3 regions of the Vibrio parahaemolyticus genome follow, and region 2 is predicted to be linked to each of the others. Evidence: predicted binding sites of a transcription regulator. Region 2 holds the regulator's gene; each other region holds the start of a gene.

Region 1 (7,728 bases), 570 kb from region 2:
TAGACGAATAGTCGCCAAAATAATAGGGTGGTCGCAATGACCACCCTAATTGTATCTACTGCAACGTTTCTAGTTCATGAAGCACTATTACTTTACGCTGAATATTCCTTATCAAACATTTCTGTCCCATTACTCGGGAGCCGCAAGTTCCGTTCAAGTCATAACAAACAACGGCTTAAGGCTACAACTTCCTGCAGCTAAATTTAGACCATTTCTTAGCCAATTAGGAGTAAGAGGGCGATTTAGGCTAACAACTGACCAAAATAACAAGTTTCTAAAGTTAGAAACTCTGTGATGCTTTGTATTTGCAGAGAGTTAAATAGGAATCTTAGTCACAGAATCAGACATTTCACCTCCTACCACAGCGAATAGTTGTTAAACATTTGTAATTATGCTTTTACAATGAGTGCATGCATTACCTATGCTTAGTTTCTAGGGTAACAACCCTGTTACTAAGTCCCCCTACAAAACAACAATTCTAATGTGGAGTGTGAATATGACCGCGCGTGAAAATGTAGTGCCGGTTCTGCTTGAAAAGGTTTACCAACTGATTCAAGACAAACTCGAGCTTTCTCACCAAACGCTTGTAACCAAACTTGCTCAACACTTATTTAGTAACATTGCTGATGATGACTTGATTCAGCGAAACGAATCCGACCTCTATGGTGCTGTTGTCAGCCTCTGGCACCACATAAACGAAAAAAAACCAGAAGATATCTCGGTCCGCGTGTTTAACCCGACCGTAAGTCGTCAAGGCTGGCAATCCACACACACAATCGTAGAAGTTGTTGTTCCAGATAGTCCATTCTTAGTGGATTCAATCAAGATGGCGCTAGCGCGCTTAGATCTTGTTTGCCATTTAATGCTCAATAATCCAACTCAGCTAGAGCGTGATAAAAAAGGCCAAGTAACAGAAGTGAACGGTGAGGGTGGTGTTCTTCAATCACTATTCCACATCGAAGTTGACCGCCTAACAAGTAAAGAAGAGATGCAAGCTCTTAAAGAAGAGTTATTGAACATCCTGTCTGATACACGCTTAGTCGTTAATGACTGGCAGCCAATGGTCGACAAACTCAAGATCGTTACAGATGATCTTGAAAAAAACAAAGATCGTGTTTCGATGAAAACCGATCGTTTGGATGAAACCATCGCATTTTTACGTTGGCTCGGTGATCATAACTTTACCTTTATGGGTTACAAAGATTATGACTTAGCGGAAATAAACGGTGATACGGAACTACGACCAGCAAAAGAAAAAGGCCTAGGCCTGTTTGCTGATGAAAAGCGCATTCGCAGCGTTAAATTGTCTGAATTGTCTGATTCTGCAAGACTAGAAGCGAAAAAACCTTATGCTTTGATCATTACGAAAGGCAATCAAGCGTCTCGTATCCACCGTCCTGCTTACACTGACTACATCGGCATCAAAAAGTTTGATGAAAATGGCAAAGTAATTGGCGAGCACCGCTTCACTGGTTTGTACACATCCGCGGTATATAACCAAGCTGTTCACAGCATTCCTCTAATTCGAGAAAAAGTAGATCGTATCTTGGAAGCAAGTGGTTACCGCCGCGGCTCATACTCCTACAAAGCTCTGCATAATATTCTTGAAAATTACCCACGTGATGAACTGCTACAAGCGAACGAAGAAGATTTGCTTGAAGTCGGCATGGGCGTAGTACAAATGCAAGACCGTGATTTACTACGTTTGTTCGTACGTAAAGACCCGTTCGGTCGTTTCTTCAGCTGCATGGTGTACGTAACGAAAGACCGTTACAACACGGAACTCCGCCGCCAAACTCAACGCATTCTCAAGCAGTATTTTGGCTGTGAACAAGAAGTTGAATTTACGACGTTCTTCTCTGAAAGCCCATTGGCAAGAACGCATTACATTGTTCGTGTAGACAATAACAACATTGATGTAGACGTGAAAAAAATCGAGCAGAATTTAATGGAAGTTTCTACCTCTTGGGACGACAGATTAAAAGAGTCGATCATTGCTAACTTTGGTGAAAGCAAAGGTCTACCACTATCGAAAGAGTACATGAGCGCGTTCCCTCGTTCATACAAAGAAGACATGATGCCTGGTTCTGCTGTGGCAGACATTGAGCGCCTTGAAGCACTGAGTGACGACAACAAACTTGGCATGCTTTTCTACCGTCCGCAGGAAGTTGCAACGGATTCGAAAGCGGTTCGCTTAAAACTTTACCATCGTGACGAGCCAATCCATCTATCAGACGTAATGCCAATGTTGGAAAACTTGGGTCTACGCGTGATTGGTGAATCTCCTTACGAGATCGAGAAAAACAATGGCCAGACGTTCTGGATCCTAGATTTCTCGATGCTGCATAAGAGCGAAAAAACAGTTGATCTTCGCGAAGCTCGTGATCGTTTCCAACAAGCATTTGCAGCGATTTGGGCTGGGGATCTAGAAAGTGATGGTTTCAACCGTTTGGTACTGGGTGCTTCGTTATCTGGTCGTGAAATCTCGATTCTACGTGCTTACGCGCGCTACATGCGTCAAGTTGGTTTCCCATTCAGCCAACAATACATTGAAGATACACTAAACCATTACCCTGATTTAGCTACTGGCTTGGTTAACCTATTTGCTAAACGTTTCGATCCAAAACATAAAGGCAGCGAAAAAGGCCAAAGTGATCTGATTAAGAAGCTGACTGAACAACTGGATCGTGTAGAAAGCCTAGATGATGATCGTATTATTCGTCGTTACATGGATATGATCATGGCAACGTTGCGTACTAACTACTACCAGTTGGACGAAAACAAGCAGTCGAAGCCTTGGCTATCTTTGAAGATGAAACCAAGCGAAATCCCAGAGATTCCTCAGCCAGTTCCTGCTTTTGAGATTTTCGTCTACGCGCCAGACATTGAGGGTGTTCACCTTCGTGGCGGTAAAGTTGCACGTGGTGGCTTACGTTGGTCAGATCGTCAAGAAGATTTCCGTACAGAAATTCTTGGTCTTGTAAAAGCTCAGCAAGTTAAGAACACCGTTATTGTTCCAGTTGGGGCGAAAGGTGGTTTCGTTTGTAAGCGTCAGCCGTCTCTGACCACTCGTGATGAAATCTTTGCAGAAGGTCAACGCTGCTATAAACAGTTCATTCGCGCATTGCTTGATGTTTCTGACAACATCATTGAAGGCGAGGTGATTCCACCACAAAACGTAATTCGTCACGATGAAGACGACCCATACCTAGTGGTTGCTGCCGACAAAGGCACGGCGACATTCTCTGACTTGGCGAACTCAGTCTCAGCAGAATACAACTTCTGGCTTGGCGATGCGTTTGCTTCTGGTGGTTCAAACGGTTACGACCACAAAGCAATGGGTATCACTGCAAAAGGTGGTTGGGAATCAGTTAAACGTCATTTCCGTGAAATGGGCATCAACTGTCAAACGACTGACTTTACCGCAATCGGTGTAGGCGATATGGCTGGTGATGTGTTTGGTAACGGTATGCTGCTATCTAAGCACATTCGTTTACAAGCTGCGTTTAACCACATGCACATCTTTATTGATCCGAACCCAGATTCAGCTACCAGCTGGGAAGAGCGTAACCGCTTGTTTAATCTTCCAAGATCAAGTTGGGAAGATTACAACGCAGAGTTGATCTCGCAAGGTGGTGGCGTGTTCTCACGTCGTGCGAAATCGATCCAACTAACGCCTGAAATCCAAAAAATGTTGGGCACCAAGAAGGCATCCGTAGCACCAAACGATCTGATTAAAATGATCCTAAAAATGAAAGTGGATCTACTTTGGAACGGTGGTATCGGTACTTACGTTAAAGCTTCGACTGAAACACATACAGACGTTGGTGATCGCGCAAATGACCTGCTTCGTATTGATGGTCGTGAGCTGCGTGCAAAAGTGGTTGGTGAAGGTGGTAACTTAGGTATGACTCAGCTTGGTCGTATCGAGTACGCACTAAACGGTGGTCGAGTTAACACCGACTTTGTTGACAACGTGGGCGGTGTAGACTGCTCGGATAACGAAGTAAACATCAAGATCTTCTTGAACGGACTGGTTTCAAATGGCGATCTTACCGTTAAACAACGCAACCAAATTCTTGAATCTATGGAAGAAGAGGTCGGTGAAATCGTTCTGGATGATGCATACCGTCAATCTGAGTCCATTTCAGTGACAGAGCAACAAGGCGTTGGCATCGTTAAAGAACAGATTCGTTTCATCCACACAATGGAGAAAGCAGGGTACTTGGACCGTGCACTTGAGTACATTCCTGATGATGAAACGTTGCTGGAACGCGAAAAACAGGGTCTAGGTCTTACTCGTCCAGAGCTATCGGTGCTTGTCGCTTACGGCAAAATGGTTCTGAAACAGCAGCTCGTGACGGATGACATTGCAAATGATGAATTCCATGCAAAACAACTGGTTGAGTACTTCCCAAGTGAGTTACGCCGTAACTATAAAGATCAAATGGTTAACCATCCGTTACGTGCAGAAATTATCGCGACTGCGCTAGCAAACCAAATGGTTAACGAAATGGGCTGTAACTTCGTCACTCGTCTTCAAGAAGAAACGGGCGCAAGTGTTGTTGATATTGCAAACGCTTACAGTGCAGCTCGTGAAATATTTGATCTTGCTGAAATTCTTAAGCAAACTCGCGCGTTAGACAACGTTGCAACGGCAGATGCGCAGTACGAGATCATGTTCTACGTACGCCGCGCACTACGTCGTATTGCTCGTTGGTTACTGCGTAATCGCAGCGGTAAATCTACCGTTGGTGAGTTGATTGCAATCTACAAACAAGATGTGAATGTCATTACTGAAACTCTTGATAGCATGCTGGTTGAATCTGAAGTGGAAGAGCACAATGAGTTGGCTCAAAAATGGATGGAGCGTGGGGTAGAAGAAAAACTCGCCCATCAAGTAGCACGTCTATCGAGCCTTCAATCGGCACTGGATATTTCATCGGTTGCAAGTGAAACCGGCAAAACGGTTGAACAAGCATCGAAGCTATACTTCAACCTTGGCGATCGCTTGTCGTTGCACTGGTTCTTGAAACAAATCAATAGCCAAGCTGTCGACAACAACTGGCAAGCTCTAGCTCGCGCAGCATTCCGTGAAGACCTAGATTGGCAACAACGTCAGTTGACAGCGCAAGTTCTCAACTGTGCGTGTGCAAACGAAGATCTTGATGTAATGCAAGCGCTTGAAGAGTGGATGGAAGCAAACGAACAATCACTTCATCGTTGGGAAAGCATCCTTAATGAGTTCAAAGTCGGTTCTGTACATGAATTTGCCAAATTCTCGGTAGCTCTTCGTGAACTGGTACTGCTTAATTTGAATTGCTCTTCAAACGAGTAGGTGAGTTAACTTATTAGAAAAAGCCTCGTAAATGCGAGGCTTTTTTGTATCCGCAAACACCAAATTCCGGTCATTAACGTGACATTGTAACTAAATTTTAAAACTTAACTTCTGCTGAAATCGATTGCTTTTCCATTAGAAACTGAATATTTCAATGCAGCAAAAAAACGCTAATTCTTTGTTTTTATGAAAAAACTTCTAAATCAAGATGCAATTTTACTTAATTCGTTCATTTTCATTGAATTACAATAAAAAACAGTAAATAATATTGACCCGTTTACACGGGGCTTTTTTCTTTCGGAGGCACAATGCTTTACCGTCTAGCCAGAACTGGCTTTTTCCAACTTGATGCCGAAAAGGCACATGATCTTGCAATCAAGAACTTCCAACGCTTTAACGGCACACCACTCGATCTTTTCTATCGTCAACAATTACCTAACCGTCCAGTAGAATGCATGGGGTTAACATTCCGTAACCCAGTGGGTCTTGCTGCTGGTTTAGATAAAAACGGGGAATGTATTGAAGCATTCGATGCGATGGGATTTGGCTTTGTTGAAGTTGGCACAGTGACTCCTCGTCCTCAACCAGGTAATGACAAACCGCGTTTGTTCCGTTTGGTTGAAGCAGAAGGCATCATCAATCGAATGGGCTTTAACAACTTAGGTGTGGATCATCTGGTTGAGAATGTGAAAAAAGCAAAGTTCAACTGTGTTCTTGGTATCAACATTGGTAAAAACAAAGATACACCAATCGAGAACGGGGCAGAGGACTACTTGATTTGTATGGAGAAAGTGTACGAATACGCTGGTTACATCGCTGTAAACATTTCTTCTCCAAACACTCCGGGGCTTCGCTCTCTACAATACGGTGAAGCACTCGACGAGTTACTATCAGAGCTTAAAGCGAAACAATCAGAGCTTGCAGAAAAACACGGCAAGTACGTTCCACTAGCACTTAAGATTGCCCCTGATTTGAACGATGATGAAATCACTCAGATTTGTGAATCACTACTGAAAAACAATATCGATGGTGTTATTGCAACAAACACTACACTGGATCGAACAGTAGTTGAAGGTATGAAACACGCAAATGAAGCAGGTGGTTTAAGCGGTCGTCCGGTGCAATCTCGTTCAACAGAAGTTGTTCGCAAATTGCACGAAGCATTGGGTGACAAACTTCCTATCATTGGTGTTGGCGGCATTGACTCTTATGTTGCTGCAAAAGAGAAAATGATGGCAGGCGCTCAACTCGTACAAGTTTATACTGGCTTTATCTACCATGGTCCTGGCCTAGTACGCGATATTGTTAAAAATCTGTAGCACTCATCAAATAAATCGCTGAGAATTCAACGCTTATTTCAGAAAAAAGAGGAACTCGTTTCCTCTTTTTTTTTGTCCGTTCGTTTGTAAAATTTAGAAAATCATGAGTAGGTAATTAAGCGTCTTACCTCTTTACCATTGATTCACTAGTCAAGAGAGAACGGAATAATGCTTAAACCCAGCGACAAATGGAATTGGTATTTTGACGAGCACAAAGCTTGCTTAATGCTGGATCTGGGGGAGGAAATGATTTTCCAAACCAATCTATCCCGTAAGCTGTTGGTCAACTGTGCCTTCTCAAAAAACGAATTTACAGTCGACGATGCGAGTGCGTTTCAAACGTTTAATGAACGCATTCGTTGTCTCGATATCAATGAGTACCGTCAGGCCGAGCTAACACTTTACTGTGTAGCTGCGAAACGCTTCCATAAACCAGTCCAGCCTAAGAGTTGGTTCTTCGATGCTCAATCAACAGGGCACGAACCAGAAGAAGGGGACATGGTGTTTTTATCTAACCGCTATTCTGAAGGTGTTTTCATCGTTTTAGAACCTGGCGAAGCTTCAAGCTTATGCGCGTATGTCGGTCAAGAAGAGTTCATTCTTGATGGCCATAAAACGCTGCAGTTTGGACAACCAATAAAAGTTATGCACGACAGAATGGTTTGTGCGAATCATTTATTTGTCATGGCTCCAATGGCTATGGTGGGTTAAACCTCTTTAAGTTTTCTTTATTTCGTTCCTTTGTTTGCCTTAATCGACCGCCTCAGGTCGATTTTTTTTATCCTTCTCCTTTCAAATACCTTTATTAATCGGCTGAAATCACTGCGTTGTTAAGCACATAACTATGAAGCTGGTCACTTTTATTCCACTTTTTTAATCTTAGCGATCACTAATATTAGGCAACTTATCGCCTAACATTCCCCCATTTCTTCCCCAATACATGCAATTGGTAAGTAAATTACAACATAATTTTACTATTGGTATATACCAAATTTAAGATAAATAAGTATTCACTTCTTCTTTAAGGTAAGGTTTTTGGTTAGCTAAAAGAATGGGAAAAGAAATGCTCAG
Region 2 (7,728 bases):
CTTCTGAGGTTGAAGGTCTTATTAAAAGTGGTGGCTTGGCAGATGTTGCCAAGGCACTGCCGGAAGCCCTTCAAAACCTACAGCAAGATGTAAGAATTACGATTCCTGCGTACACCAGTATCGAAAGATTAGCGGACGCAGAAGTTGTGCTAGAAACAAATCTAACGTCATGGCCGCATACAAAGTATCGAGTTCTATTGCTTACGTTAGGAAACAATCCTGTCTATCTGATTGATTGTGAGCCGTACTTCAATCGGCCATCAATGTATGCAGAGAACAACCAAGCGTATACCGATAATGGTGAGCGTTTTGCGTTTTTCAGCGCTGCATGCCTCGACATGTTGCCGAAGCTGGCGTTTCAACCTGATATCATCCATGCAAATGATTGGCACACAGGGCTGGTTCCGTTTTTGCTTAAGCACAGGTATGGCAATGATCCCTTTTTTGCTCATACAAAAAGCGTCATTTCAATTCATAATGCGGTCTTTAAAGGCGTATTTAGTTACGACGACGTACAGTGTTTGCCTGAGTTTCACTGCCGAAACGTTCCCGGTGCTGCGGTGAGTGCAACGCATATTACTATGCTCAAAGCTGGCGTAATGAATGCCGATAAGATAAATGCAGTCAGCCCAACGTACGCTGAAGAGCTAAAGACAGAACTTGGCAGTCATGGAATGGCATGGGAGTTTCAGCAACGAGCAGGGGATCTAGTCGGAATTTTAAATGGTTGCGATTACAGTGCTTGGAATCCGGAAACTGATGTTTATTTGCCAATGAACTATAGTGCCGACAAACAAAGTATGGTTCTAGGTAAAAACACTTGTAAGCGCGCATTACAGCAGAGGCTAAACCTTGCTGAAAAAGACGTAGCCATGTTTGGTATGGTTTGTCGTTTGACTCAGCAAAAAGGCGTGCATTACTTGCTGCCGGCTTTGGCGGATTTTTTGAAGCATGATGTTCAAGTCGTTGTTGTTGGGACGGGTGATCCCGTTTTGGCTGCACAATTGGAAGAGGTTGCGGCGCAATTCTCTGACAAGTTTGTATTTGTTGAGGCGTATGACAATGAACTCGCGCATTTAGTTGAAGCTGGTTCGGATTTCTTCTTAATGCCTTCTGAATTCGAACCATGTGGCTTAAATCAGATCTACAGCATGGCTTATGGCACCTTACCTATCGTGAGAGGGGTAGGTGGCTTAAAAGACAGTGTGAATGATTACGACGTAGACCCTTGCGACGCTACTGGATTTGTATTTTATGAACCGACGTCTCAAGCGCTGCTACTTACTATGCTGCGCGCGTTGCTGTTGTATGCGCAAAACCTGACGGAAGTGCAAAGAGTACAACTGCATGCAATGCAAAAAGATTTCTGCTGGCGGAAGGCCGCAGAATCGTATTTGCAACTCTATCGTTCAGCGTTAAATTGACGCAAGTTTGATAAAAAGTGTAACCAAAGGCACCTATTGAGGTGCCTTTATTACCTTGGTTTTACGGAGTGTGATAGGATTCTGTCACTCTCTATCACAAAGAATCTTACTTATACTGACTCATGACTCAGCCACTGCTTTTTCACAAAACCTATCTGCATCCTACTAGTAATGAGTGGGTTGTTTTCGTGCATGGTGCTGGTGGCAGTTCTTCGATATGGTTTAAACAAATTAAAGCATATAAGCAGCACTTTAATTTGTTGCTGATCGACTTACGAGGACATGGAAAATCCAATCAGCTTTTGAAAGAGTTGATAACTAGTCGTTACACCTTCACGGAAGTGACGCAAGATATATTAAAAGTGCTGGATCACCTAAAAATCCAGTCGGCGCACTTTGTTGGCATGTCGTTGGGTACGATCATTGTTCGAAATTTAGCGGAGTTGTCTTCTGAAAGAGTTCGTTCGATGGTTTTAGGCGGTGCGGTGACACGCTTGAATACGCGTTCGCAGATTTTGGTTAAGTTGGGTAACTTCTGTAAACATATCTTGCCTTATATGTGGTTGTATAAGCTGTTTGCCTACATTGTGATGCCGCAACGAAGTCAGCGTGAATCAAGGCATTTGTTTATTCGAGAAGCAAAGAAGCTGTGCCAAAAAGAGTTTAAACGCTGGTTTATTCTTGCCGCGGATGTAAACCCATTGATGAAGTACTTCAAAGACAGAGAGTTACCCATACCGACATTGTATTTGATGGGTGATAGAGACTATATGTTCATCCAACCGGTGAAAGAGATGGTTGCAGCGCATAAGCTCAGTATCTTGCGTGAAATTCCAAACTGCGGTCATGTCTGCAATGTAGAGCGTCCTGAAGATTTTAACCAACACTCTATCGAATTTATAAAGCAACAAAGTATCGTCGCCTAGCCATCAATATAGACACCTGAAATGCGAGAATAGGGGAACGATCATGGCTCCCCAATTTGATATCCACATTGCCAACACGCACCAAACTGTCCTTCGTTGTGTTCAAGACAATGAGGACATTGCCAGTCTTCATATATGTTGCTTTGTGACTGCTGCCTAAATGCTTCAATAATTGAGTGAGCTTTCAATTGTTGTTCTGGATCTAATAGCCAAACATAAGGATCAGTATCATCGCCAAAAGGAAGCTCACCTTTCAGACCAAAAAGTCCTTCTCCACGCACCTCACAGCATATATCTTCAGTTTTTAATAGTTCACATACGATGTGCGCTTCTGCTGGATTTTTCGCGATAAAGATTTTCATCAAATACTGCCATTTGGCTGAGTAGGGGTTGGCCTGACCTTATTCATAACCCATTTTACGAGTATTGGAAACAGCCCCAGCAAAGCAAAAGATGCTAATACAGTCGGGGATACGATACCAGAAAGGCTATCAATGGTTGCTAACTGAGTACCAGCGTTAAGGTAAACGGCAGTACCAGGGAGCATGCCTATTTGACTGGTTAAATAAAAGCGCGCAATGCTCATAGGTGTTAATCCCATCAGTAGGTTGATGAGGAAAAATGGGAACACTGGAATCAAGCGCAAAGAAAACAGATAAAACGCGCCATCCTTTTTTACTCCTTGGTTAATCGCAACAAGCTTTTCCCCAAATCTCGATTGAACCCAATCCCTAAGCAAATATCGGCTACTCAAAAAAGCTAAGGTCGCACCGATCGTACTGGCAAAAGAAACCAAAAGTAAGCTAAACCAAAACCCAAACAAAGCTGCGCCTAGCAAAGTAACCACTGCTGCTCCGGGAATAGAAAATGCGGTAATCGCAACATACGCTAAAAAATACACCGTGGCGGCATAGACGATGTTGGCTTCGATGAATGAATTGAGTGCTTCTTGCTGCGCTTTTGCGTTGTCAAGCGTTAGATATTGACCAAAATTAGCGCCTAACAAAAGAATGGTGGCAACAAGTATCAGTCCAAAGATAAGTTTTTTATTCATGTGTGCTCCGTTTCTATATCTAGGCTACCGCTTAAAGTATTCATACTGAATGTTGTTTTAACAATCTCGTTATCGAAACTAAGTCGTGGCGCTGAAGATACGGGGGTTTTGGGATTTACAAAGGAGTAGACACGAGGGGAGCTATAAAAATTTCATAAAAAAACCGCAGTTCACACTGCGGCTTTAGTCGATAGATTAGAGCAGACTTCTGTTACGAAAGGCCATTCATTAATTCTTCACGACGAGACTGGGGAACCACACTCCAGTGTGTGCCGTTAATAGCACCTTCTAAGGCCCAAAGTAGCTCAAGGCTAACTGTGGTGGAGTGCGTGTCTCTGATCGCTTTATAAGCACTTAGTGCGCCTTCTTCTTCAAGTTGAGCAACAGAATCAATACCCGCTTTCTTAAGCATTCTTTCTGTAGCCAATCTCAGATTTGGCAGATCTTTCAAGCGATTAGGCTTAGTGCTCGCTTGTTGTTCTTTCTCAAGTTTGGCGTTTTCTAAGGATTTTTTCGCTACTTCAATTAAGCGATCGCTAGATTCCCATAGTTCGCTGGAAATAGCGTAGTACTTAGTAACGACTGGGAAGCCACGTTTTTTATAAACGTAAGGCTTTAGACCCTGTGTCTCGAAGTCAGATGAAGTTTGTTGGTCTGCTCGTATATGAAGCTGGTTGTTTACCACTAGTGCAAACATCGTTTCATCAGCGAAAAGTCCGAAGCCACCAAACATTGAGCGCGACTTGATAGTACCAAGTGCCTCAAATAGCTTCATAGAGTCTTTGAGTATCGGTTTATCCATGTTTTGTTATCTCGGTGTAATTAATATTACGCCACCAAAAGTCAGGTCCGAGAGAGTAGCAAACGTGCGCAAAGGCAATGTCATTAAAGGGTAAAGACATTGGTTGCACACTTGCCATCGGTAACCCCGCTACCTTCCATATACTACTATGGTTCAGGCCGGAGGCTTTGCGTCCCACCCTTTCGGATGGTTTGCCCTGTGCGTGACCAGATGAGGATACTTCGTATATTGAATTAACATCACACTTTAGATTTTAAAACGTGATCTTGATTCAATAAATAATGCCATTTTGTGCATGGGTACTCATAATTGAGAATTGTATTTAATGTTTGAAAAGAAGCGGGAATTAATAATTCACATGTAAAGAAAACAGTAACTTATGGAAGTTATTGTTTTTAAGAATGAGGCAAAGTGTGCGGGAAGTGTTATTTTTTTAATAAAAAAAAGCGCCCCTAAGGGCGCTTGTGTTCATTTAATTAAGTTTCTTAACGGTGTTGCGGATAACAATCTCTGGTTGCATCTCGAACACACGCTTTTCGTGTTCTTTATCTTTAATGCGTTCAAGTAGGATCTCAAACGCATTTTTACCCACACGACGTTTAGGTTGGTGAATCGTTGTTAGCGGTGGTGAGAAGTACTCTGCAAGTTCAATGTTGTCGTAACCGATAACAGAAACGTCATCTGGAACCTTGATGCCGTTTTGTTGCAGACGGCTCATTAAGCCAAGTGCCATGGTATCGTTAAAACAGAATACTGCAGTAGGGCGTTTTTCCATCGCGGTGATCTTGTCTGCAACCAGTACCGCAGTATCGCATTCAAAGTTACCTTCAAGAATCCAATCTTCATTGATTGGCAGTTTTGCTTCAGCCATGGCACGACGGAAACCAGCGATACGCTCTTGGCAAGCAAGTTTCTCAAAGTGACCACTCAGGCAGGCGATGTCAGTGTGGCCGTTATCGATAAGATATTTAGTTGCTAGGTAGCCACCTTCTTCAGAGTTATCGATGATCTTGTCCGCACGAGAACTCTCTGGGCCCCAATCCATCACAACTTTCGGGATGTCTGAATGACGATCTAACATCTCTTTTAGTTCTTCGGTTAGATCTGAACACATCACCAAAATGCCATCTACACGTTTCTCAGCAAGCATGCGGATGTAGTCGCGCTGTTTCTCGTAGATGCCGCCAGTATTACACAAGATCAATGTGTAACCTTGACGGTAGCAGTAACTTTCTACACCGTCGATCACTTCAGAGAAGAATAGGTTAGTTGACTGTGTTACCAACATACCAATAGTACGAGTTGAGTTGCATTTTAAACTACGAGCAACTGCGCTTGGTGCGTAGTTAAGCTCATCAACCGCTTTCATTACTTTTTCTTGGGTTGCTTCTGCAACAAAACGTGTCTTATTAATAACGTGCGAAACTGTGGTAGTAGAAACGCCGGCTAAGCGAGCAACGTCTTTTATAGTGGCCATAAATGATGTCCTGTATCGAGCTACTTAATACCGTAGTGAATACAACCATACGCTTAGTTTTTTGCGCAAACTAAACACCACAACAACAGTAGTGTCTATTCTAGTAGGCAGCGGTTGTACCGAAATCGGTATAAAAAGATTTGTAGCAACTTGGTTGAAGGTACTCGGCTTCCTATTAAATATGAGGAAGTGGTCATCAACCTATTAATAAAAAACAAAAACCGCTATATTTCAGCGGTTTACATATAAATCATATTTAATCGTTTGCGTTCACATTTTAGCCCTATGTGGGCTGACTGGCAATATTTTCAGCAAGAGTTTTGTGTATTTGAAGTCACATTTTGACTGCTAAATGAACGAACGTCTTTGAGCCAGATTAAAAGCAAGCGAATAAAATAGGGAGCCCGACAGGCAGGCTCCCTAAAAATAGGCGGTGATTATTCACCAAGAAGGTAAGCGCTGTCCAGTTTACAAAATGCAATTAATAGTTGCGCAACGCTTAAGTAGAAGCCAAATTCATCAAATTGCTTACATTTTTCAGCAAATTTTGGCAACCAAGACATGAGTTGATTTTGGATGAAATCGTTTTGTTTAACGAAAGCCTCTTCCATATGTTTTTCTTGCTCTAACTCATTTGAGCGAATGATCATGTTGCCCAAAAAGTCCAATTCAACAGCAAGATGGTCTGCTGGTTCTTTGAGGTTTTCGTCTACCTGAACCCCAAAATCTGCCATCAGTTTTTCCATCTCTTCTGCAGGTTTGTCATTGAGCAAGCCTGATTCACCAATGTACATAGAAGCGTACGGTAGTGACCCATACTTATCTGTTTTTAAGAACAGCTCGCAAAAATCTGCTGCAAGTTCTAGTTGAGCATCATTGCGGTCTTGGAGTCGGTTTAGGGCATCAACTAGGCTATCAACGGCTGGCTTGAGTGATTCGTTCTCACCTAAGCCCGCTAAAAAACTGCGAATTTCAACACTGTGGTAGGTTTCTAGTTCTTTTTCGCTGAGTTCTTTAGCGAATAAGCTCGAAAACCACCAGTAAATTTCAGCACGCTTTTCATTAAAAGCTTTCACTTCTTGCATTTTTGGCTCCTGAAGGATGCTTCGAGTATTGCATCATAAAGTCAATTAGGGATATCCCCTAAGTGTAATCAAATAAGATGAATAGCAGTAACTATAATTATTGTTGATTATGTTGAATTGTGTGCACTTATTAACAGTGATGGGCAAGCTTGTTTTGAATCAATAAAAACGCTAAATCTTGCTTTTTAATGTATCTATGACTAGAAATGTTACTAGTTATGAATAGAATACGTCTTGGATAATAAGAAGACAGAAAGTGGTGTAAATGAGCTATCACGTATTAGTCGTAGAAGATGATGTTGTAACTCGTAGTAAGCTTGCGGGATATTTCCAAAATGAAGGTTACAAAGTTAGCGAAGCAGAAAGTGGCGCGGAGATGCGCGAAGTTCTGCAAGGCGGTGATGTCGACCTTATTATGTTGGATATTAACTTGCCGGGCGAAGACGGCCTAATGCTTACGCGTGAGCTACGCAGTCAATCAGACATCGGCATCATATTGGTAACAGGACGCACGGATAGCATCGACAAAATCGTAGGCCTAGAGATGGGTGCAGACGATTATGTGACAAAGCCTTTTGAACTAAGGGAATTACTAGTTCGAGTTAAAAATCTACTGTGGCGCATTTCTGCGGCACGAAGTGGAGCAAGTAAAGCGGCAAGCGAAACAAACGATGAACACATTGTTCGCTTTGGTGAGTGGACATTCGATATTCAGCGTCGAGCACTTAGCCGTAATGGTGAGCCAGTAAAACTAACCAAAGCAGAATATGAGCTTTTGGTGGCGTTATCGTCTTACCCGAATCAAGTGCTGAGTCGTGAACGTATTTTGAATATGATCAGTCATCGAGTTGATGCTCCAAATGATCGTACGATCGATGTTCTTATCCGACGCATGCGCGCTAAGATGGAGTTTGATCCTAAGAACCCACAAATTTTTGTGACCGTTCACGGTGAAGGCTA
Region 3 (7,728 bases), 330 kb from region 2:
AAAACTGTCTAACAGGTGGTGTACTGCGTTGCCTGTAAGAGTGGTTTGCAGAGACATGGTTTCTTCACCGATATCAATGTTCGGGCTTTTCTCTTTTACGTCGTTACCGTTCAGGCGGAAAATCGGGCTACTGTGCATTAGCATGGCAATAAACTGATTGCCAATAGAATAAACGTCGGTGATTTCATGAAGTGCGCCATCAGAGCCTGCAAAATAAAGTGTATTGCTCTCTTCTTCGTTGTTGAACTGTTTGTCAGAGTAGTAGAACTGTTGAGCGCCGTAGTTCACCAAGTCATTAACCAGCTGGATGATTGCCTCGCTGTTTGGGATTTGTGCCAATGCTGCCAATATTTGCTCGCTATCCATCGCTTGAAAGCTCAGCTTCATGTCACCTTCAGATTGGCCATCCAAGCTAAACGAGTAGCTAAGTTGTGTGTTTGTCTCGGGAGCGAAAATGGAGTTTTGAATCGCGATGTCGAAACTTTCTTGAGGCCCTTTGTTTGGATTAGTACTGCCAGAAGACGAACCTCCGCCACAGCCGTAAAGAGCCAGAGTTGCTGCTGCGATAAGCGTCATTTTGTTTAGCATGGTTTACATTCCTGATTGATAAGGCCGCTTCATGTTGGGCCGTTGCTTGAATGCGAGCATGCTAAGTTCAGTGAGATAAAAAGGGCAAAAAACAAAAGCTAATAGCGCTTAACGAAAGCTTAATTTTATATTTAGGTCTTTGTTTTATTTGGGTTTATTTCGTTGGCTACGTTGGTGCAATACTCATTGATGAGCGCTTTCCATCGGCTGATAATTTCTTGATCGGTCAAACTGACATGCAACGTTTTCCATGGTTGAAGGCAAGTTTCTTTCGATTCTGATTGAGAAAGACGTTCAAACAATGTCTCGGAGGGTAAAACGCGCAGCAGTGCCACCAGTGATTCCATGTAGTTGAGACGGAACTGTTCAAGTTTGTTTTGCTTATAAGCGATGTGAGACACAAACGTATAAATCAGCGCGTTTTGAATGCGTGAGTCGCCATCTGGAGTGGTCAACAGAACTTTTGCTCGGTCTAGGTTACCTAGTTTGAAATGCAATACGCCCAACCAGAGGCTTAGCTCATCTGGCAAAACATCGAACGAAGACTGCACTTGCGTCAAATACGTTTCCAGCTTTTGAGGCTCTTGCTCGTATAACGCGAGATGCCTTGCGGTTGTGATAGCTGCAAACTCATCAGCTTGTTGGAGAGGTTGGTTAGAAAAGACATTCTCAAACAGCATTTTTTGGTGAACGTCTGACAGTTGCCATGTGCTTGCCGAAGGTGCAGGCAAGTTGAAGTATTGTGCGACATCCGAGTGAATTTGGAAGATGTCCGATTGTAGGTCGGATAAGCGCAGTGTGTATTCATTGCGAAATGCCAGCTTCCCTGTCGCAGGATAAATAAGGTTCATCTGCGCTTTCAAGGTGCCTTGTTCTGCGCCGTCTTTTAACTCTATGTTGAGTTCGTAATCACTGGTCTGCATATTTCGTGCACCAGGGAAATACGGTGTATGACCAATGGGATCCAGAAAGTAACTTGGAGCGTCTTGGTTAGCGATGTCGGTATATGGATATTCGACTTGTTGTTGCAGTAAGACGGCTTTGACCAGTGTGCGATATTTTCGTGCCTGAGAGCCGATTGCATCGACACGGTTGAGCAGCAACTCGACTTTGGGGATAAGTAACTGATGACGTGTTTGTTGTGTTGAAATCTCTTGGCGTTGCCATAGCAAGCTTGCGAGCGTCACGCTACAAACCGCAAGTATGGCACACAAGCTATAAGCAAAAATTAGCTTGAAGTTCTTATTACTCGCAACCTGAGTTGGGAGAACGCGTCGATGGCTTTTCGCTGGCGGTATTAAACGGATATTGGCAGGGTTAAGAAAATAGCCCTTTCGAGGATAAGTGACCAAGAGCTTAGCCGCATCGTACTCGGGTAGGTGTTGCTGTAGCAGCGCACGTAAGGTGCTAATGCGGTTAGTGAGCACATTCTTGGAGATGAATTTGCTCTGCCAAATGGTTTCGATAATGGTGTCGGCAGAGAGCGGATGCCCCACGCTTGTTAGCAGAAGTTCTAATAACTCAATGGTACGAGGTTCGAGATCAATCGCGATAGTGTCTTGATGAAGAGTCTGTTTTTTCGGATTGTAGACCAACTCGCCAATCGCAATACAACTGTGAGTTTGTTTGGCTTGTTGTAGAAAGTCGCGCATACCGTACCGAGTTATTTGGAAATCGCGAAATATTATATAGTTATTGAAGCGCGAAATCTTATAAATCGCGCGTCAATTATCATCAAAAGTTTATGAACCGTAGGTAACGGAATATCGGTGTGGTTTGTGATTCATCGCCAATACGACATTCAGTGCAAAGGCACCCAAAATCGAAAGGCCAATCACCTCTGGAGTGACAAAGAAGAATGAAGCAAACAGGATACATGCATCGATTGCCATCTGGCTTTTGCCAACAGAAATGCCAAACTTGTCCTGAATAAACAAACACAACACGTTAAAGCCACCTAGGCTGGAGCGATGTCGGAACAAAATCAGCATACCTAATCCCATCAATAGGCCACCTGCTACCGCGCAATAAATTTCGTTAACGGATTCGAGTGAGATCAGCAAATAAAGGTGATCGGCAAAGATAGAAACCAAAGCGCCAGAAATAGCGCTATTGATTGCGAAATGACGGCCGAAGCGTTTCCATGCGAGTAAGTAAAAAGGACAGTTTGCCAAAAAGTACAGCACACCAAAGGTAAAAGGTGTAAATTGGCTTATTAGCAATGCCAATCCAGTCGTGCCTCCTGTTAGAAGGTTCGCGGATTGGAGAAAGAAAACGCCCTGAGCTACCAAAAAGGTACCAGTGAGAATTGCTATCCAGTCTTCTTTTCTTGAGTGTTTTTCCATCAAAATTGCAGTCATCGGTGAGAAATAAGGCGTGCATAGTAGTAAAAAGATGATCTTTTCGGTAGCTAGAGGGTAAAATTTGCGGTAAACCTATGTAATTGCTGTTTTACAGGGTGTAAAGCACAAAATTGACAGGCAATAAATCGTGGTTGAACAATTGCAACATCACCATGATAACTATTGCTTGTCATCATGAAAAAACTGCATGAGAAAAATTGTAAATTTCTCTTTATGACCTAGATCAAATTATGTAGAATGCGCGCCATTGATGCGACGAAAACGTTTGCGTTAGGTCGTTAACCAGTTTTTTTGCAACTTTCAGTACTAATCTGAGTCAGGAGATACAGATGCTTAAGCGTGATATGAACATCGCAGATTACGATGCGGAACTGTTCGCAGCTATCCAGGAAGAAACCCTTCGCCAGGAAGAACACATTGAACTTATCGCTTCTGAAAACTACACAAGCCCACGTGTAATGGAAGCGCAAGGTTCTCAGCTAACGAACAAATACGCTGAAGGCTACCCAGGCAAGCGTTACTACGGCGGTTGTGAGTACGTAGATAAAGCAGAACAGCTTGCTATCGATCGTGCATGCAAACTATTCGGTTGTGAGTACGCTAACGTACAACCTCACTCAGGTTCTCAAGCAAACAGCGCAGTTTACATGGCGCTTCTTAACCCAGGCGATACAGTACTAGGTATGAGCCTAGCGCACGGTGGTCACCTGACTCACGGTTCTCCAGTAAACTTCTCTGGTAAGCATTACAACGTTATCCCTTACGGTATCGATGAAGCGGGTCAAATCAATTACGACGAGATGGAACAGCTAGCGCTTGAGCACAAGCCTAAGATGATCATCGGTGGTTTCTCTGCTTACTCGCAAATCGTTGATTGGAAGCGCATGCGTGAAATCGCGGACAAAGTAGATGCTTACCTTTTCGTTGATATGGCACACGTAGCTGGTCTTATCGCAGCAGGCGAATACCCAACACCTGTTCCACACGCTCACGTAGTAACAACAACGACGCACAAAACACTAGCAGGCCCTCGCGGTGGTCTTATCTTGTCTAATGCTGGCGAAGATATGTACAAGAAGCTGAACTCAGCTGTGTTCCCTGGTGGTCAAGGTGGCCCTCTAATGCACGTTATCGCTGGTAAAGCAGTAGCGTTCAAAGAAGCGATGGAGCCAGAGTTCAAAGCTTACCAAGCTCGCGTAGTGAAAAACGCAAAAGCGATGGTTGGTCAGTTCCAAGAGCGTGGCTACAAAATCGTATCTAACGGCACAGAAAACCACTTGTTCCTTGTGGATCTAATCGACAAAGACATCACTGGTAAAGATGCTGATGCGGCACTAGGTGCAGCAAACATCACAGTAAACAAAAACTCAGTACCAAATGACCCACGCAGCCCATTCGTAACATCTGGTATTCGTGTAGGTACACCAGCGATCACTCGTCGTGGTTTTACTGAAGAAGATGCAAAAGATCTAGCAAACTGGATGTGTGACGTCCTAGATAACATCGGCAACGAAGAAGTTATCGAAGCGACTAAACAGAAAGTATTAGAAATCTGTAAGCGTCTACCGGTTTACGCCTAATTGTTCTGCCTGATTCGCTCTATTTTTGCGTCAAAGGTGCTCATTTGCAGTTGTAAACTGCGCGCTTTTTCCCTGAACTAGAAACGAATCAGTTTGAAAATACTAAAGGTCCTCAATTGAGGGCCTTTTTGTTTTTTCTGGCGTCTGGGATTGTTTAATCGTGCCATCGAATAAAAGAGAGTGGTGCAGGGCATCTCTTGGTTGGCAGATACAAAAAAGGTTGGCACTAAGCCAACCTTTTCAGTTTTCGAGTTCAAGATGCTTATTTGATCTCAAGACCTTGTGCCTGCATATCGGCATGGTATGAAGAGCGAACAAATGGACCACATGCTGCGTGCGTGAAGCCTAGCTCTAGTGCGACTTCTTTTAGCTCGTCAAACTCTGATGGTGGAACGTAACGTTCTACAGGCAAGTGGTGACGGCTTGGCGCTAGGTACTGGCCTAGAGTCAGCATCGTTACACCGTGTGCACGCAGATCTTTAAGCACTTCGATGATTTCTTCTTTGGTTTCACCAAGGCCCATCATCAGACCTGATTTGGTCGGTACATCTGGATGCTGTTCTTTGAACTTCTTAAGAAGCTCAAGTGACCACTTGTAGTTCGCACCTGGGCGAGCTTTACGGTAAAGACGCGGCGCAGTTTCTAGGTTGTGGTTGAAGACATCTGGCGGGTTGTCTTTCATCAGGTCAAGCGCTACGTCCATACGACCACGGAAGTCAGGAACCAGTGTTTCGATCTTGATGTCTGGATTTAACGCGCGGATCTCACGGTTACAATCGGCAAAGTGCTGTGCACCACCATCACGTAGGTCGTCACGGTCTACTGAAGTAATAACAACGTACTTCAGTTTCATGTCGGCGATAGTTCTTGCCAGTTTTTGTGGCTCTTCTGCTTCTGGTGGTAACGGACGGCCATGAGCAACGTCACAGAAAGGACAACGACGAGTACAGATTGCACCTAGGATCATGAAGGTTGCTGTACCGTGGTTAAAACATTCCGCTAGGTTAGGGCAAGACGCTTCTTCACATACGGAGTGAAGTTTGTTCTTACGCATCGCAGCTTTGATGTCTTGAATTCGTTGGCTGTCGGCTGGTAGCTTGATCTTCATCCAATCAGGCTTACGTAGCACTTCTTTCTGCTCTGTAGGCATGTTCTTTACGGGAATCAATGCCATTTTATCGGCGTCACGATATTTAACGCCTTTTTCCATCTGGATTGGTTTGCTCATGCTTTATTACCTTGAGAAGGTGCTTCTGTGCTGAATTCTACTCGCTCGTAATCGAGCAAAGTAACGAGTTCTTCTATTAATTGTTTTTCTACGGTTTCTACGTCACTCGGGCCGTTAAATTGGCTCACTTGAACCATTTCCATGCCTGCATAACCACAAGGGTTGATGCGTAGGAACGGCGTTAAGTCCATATTTACATTCAGGGCTAACCCATGGAATGAGCAACCTTTACGAATACGTAGACCGAGAGAGCATATTTTCTTGCCATCGACGTAAACGCCAGGGGCGTCTGGTCTTGCGGCAGAGTCGATATTGTATGCTTTTAATGTGTTGATCACGAGGTTCTCGATGGTTGTAACGAGATCTCGTACGCCTAATTTTTTGCGACGTAGGTTGATCAAGAAGTAAGCCACGAGTTGACCAGGACCATGATAGGTTACCTGACCACCACGGTCACTTTGTACGACAGGAATATCACCAGTGTTAATTAAGTGCTCAGCTTTGCCTGCCTGCCCTTGGGTAAATACTGGGTTATGTTCTACCAACCAGACTTCATCAGGGGTTTCTTCTGTGCGTTGGTCGGTGAACTCATGCATCGCCTTCCATACAGGCTCATAGTCTTGGCGGCCAAGTCGTTTTACAACAAGTTGGTGTTGCATGGGAATTCCTGTCGCTAATATATAAAGTTTTTGGATTATAAACCGGATGACCCAGATGCTCTACCGCTGAGTAACAGATTTTTAACTGAAAGCACAAGGGTATCGAGTTATCTAGTTGATAAATAAAAAGAAAGCAGCCGAAGCTGCTTTCAAAAAAAATTTAATCTATCAAAAAATTATAGAACCATACGAACGATGTCGATTTCGCCCAATTCTTTGTATAGGGTTTCAACCTGCTCGATAGACGTTGCAGTGATGTTGATAGACACTGAGTGGTAGTTGCCTTTAGCGCTTGGTTTGACTTTTGGGCTGTAGTCACCTGGAGCATGGCGCTGGATTACTTCAAGAACGAGTTCTGGAAGCTCAGGCTTTGCATGACCCATTACCTTGTAAGTAAAAGAACAAGGGAACTCAAGCAGGTCTTTCAATTTTGCATCAGAGTTGATGGTTAGCATATCGATAACTCCAGTTGGTATTCGTTGCGGTGCGAAATAGTACAGTCAAATTAGGGTGAACTCAAGGTGAGGATCACAGACTTAAAAAGCCGCCATAATTGGCGGCTTTGCGAATAAGTTTGCTATTCTGCGACTCGTTTAGAAGAAGCTCTTGAATAACAATACGATGTAATCCCATAAACGGCTGAACAAGCTACCTTGCTCTACGGTTTCTAGTGCCATTAGCGGGTATTCAGCAATATCTTCACCATCGATTTGATAGTATAGCTTACCGACTACATCACCTTTATTAATTGGGGCTTCTAGCTCTTTTTCAAGTACGAAGCTTGCTTTTAGGTTTTTCGCTTCACCGCGTGGCAGTGTTACGTAAGTGTCTTGATCAAGACCCAGAGCAACGGTGTCTTTGTTACCCATCCACACTTTTTCTTCTACGAAGGTTTCACCCGCTTTGTGAGGCGCTACTGTTTCGAAGAAGCGGAAGCCGTAGCTCAGTAGTTTTTTACTTTCTGATTTACGAGCATTTGCATCTTTAGTGCCCATCACTACAGCAACCAAACGCATTTGGCCTTCTGTTGCTGAGCTTACTAGGCTGTAACCTGCGTTGCTTGTGTGTCCAGTTTTGATGCCATCAACGTTCATGCTCTTATCCCAAAGTAGACCGTTGCGGTTGTATTGGGTGATGCCGTTGTAAGTGAATTTCTTTTCAGAGTAAACACGGTACTCGTCTGGCACGTCACGAATCAGGGCTTTACCAAGTAGCGCCATGTCGTAAGGTGTTGAGTACAGTTCTGAGTTATCTAGGCCGTGAACGTTGGCAAAATGAGAATTCTTCATGCCTAGGGTATTTGCCCACGC

What was found. Region 2 encodes PurR, which represses purine synthesis genes. Its sites were predicted from a motif close to TNANGNAAACGTTTNCNTNA; they were not measured.
Positions count from the first base shown of each region.
Region 1: pyrD (quinone-dependent dihydroorotate dehydrogenase) is a predicted target of PurR. The motif match lies at 5,451-5,470, and genes of this name have one in related genera.
Region 3: glyA (serine hydroxymethyltransferase) is a predicted target of PurR. The motif match lies at 3,205-3,224, and genes of this name have one in related genera.

Region 1 covers NZ_UHIL01000001.1:1,841,623-1,849,350, reverse strand. Annotated here, with positions in the region: gene pepN (aminopeptidase N) at 1-11, shown strand, start outside; gene DYB02_RS09090 (DUF2835 domain-containing protein) at 77-295, shown strand; gene DYB02_RS09085 (NAD-glutamate dehydrogenase) at 497-5,338, shown strand; gene pyrD (quinone-dependent dihydroorotate dehydrogenase) at 5,647-6,657, shown strand; gene DYB02_RS09075 (cell division protein ZapC) at 6,826-7,368, shown strand.
Region 2 covers NZ_UHIL01000001.1:1,269,648-1,277,375, forward strand. Annotated here, with positions in the region: gene glgA (glycogen synthase GlgA) at 1-1,424, shown strand, start outside; gene DYB02_RS06475 (alpha/beta fold hydrolase) at 1,547-2,350, shown strand; gene DYB02_RS06480 (putative signal transducing protein) at 2,392-2,712, opposite strand; gene DYB02_RS06485 (TVP38/TMEM64 family protein) at 2,712-3,404, opposite strand; gene DYB02_RS06490 (TfoX/Sxy family DNA transformation protein) at 3,616-4,206, opposite strand; cyclic di-GMP riboswitch class I at 4,323-4,412, opposite strand; gene purR (HTH-type transcriptional repressor PurR) at 4,679-5,683, opposite strand; gene torD (molecular chaperone TorD) at 6,121-6,768, opposite strand; gene torR (two-component system response regulator TorR) at 7,034-7,728, shown strand, end outside.
Region 3 covers NZ_UHIL01000001.1:942,091-949,818, forward strand. Annotated here, with positions in the region: gene DYB02_RS04765 (hypothetical protein) at 1-588, opposite strand, end outside; gene DYB02_RS04770 (winged helix-turn-helix domain-containing protein) at 720-2,240, opposite strand; gene DYB02_RS04775 (YitT family protein) at 2,331-2,933, opposite strand; gene glyA (serine hydroxymethyltransferase) at 3,281-4,531, shown strand; gene lipA (lipoyl synthase) at 4,794-5,759, opposite strand; gene lipB (lipoyl(octanoyl) transferase LipB) at 5,756-6,418, opposite strand; gene ybeD (DUF493 family protein YbeD) at 6,595-6,873, opposite strand; gene DYB02_RS04800 (serine hydrolase) at 7,012-7,728, opposite strand, start outside.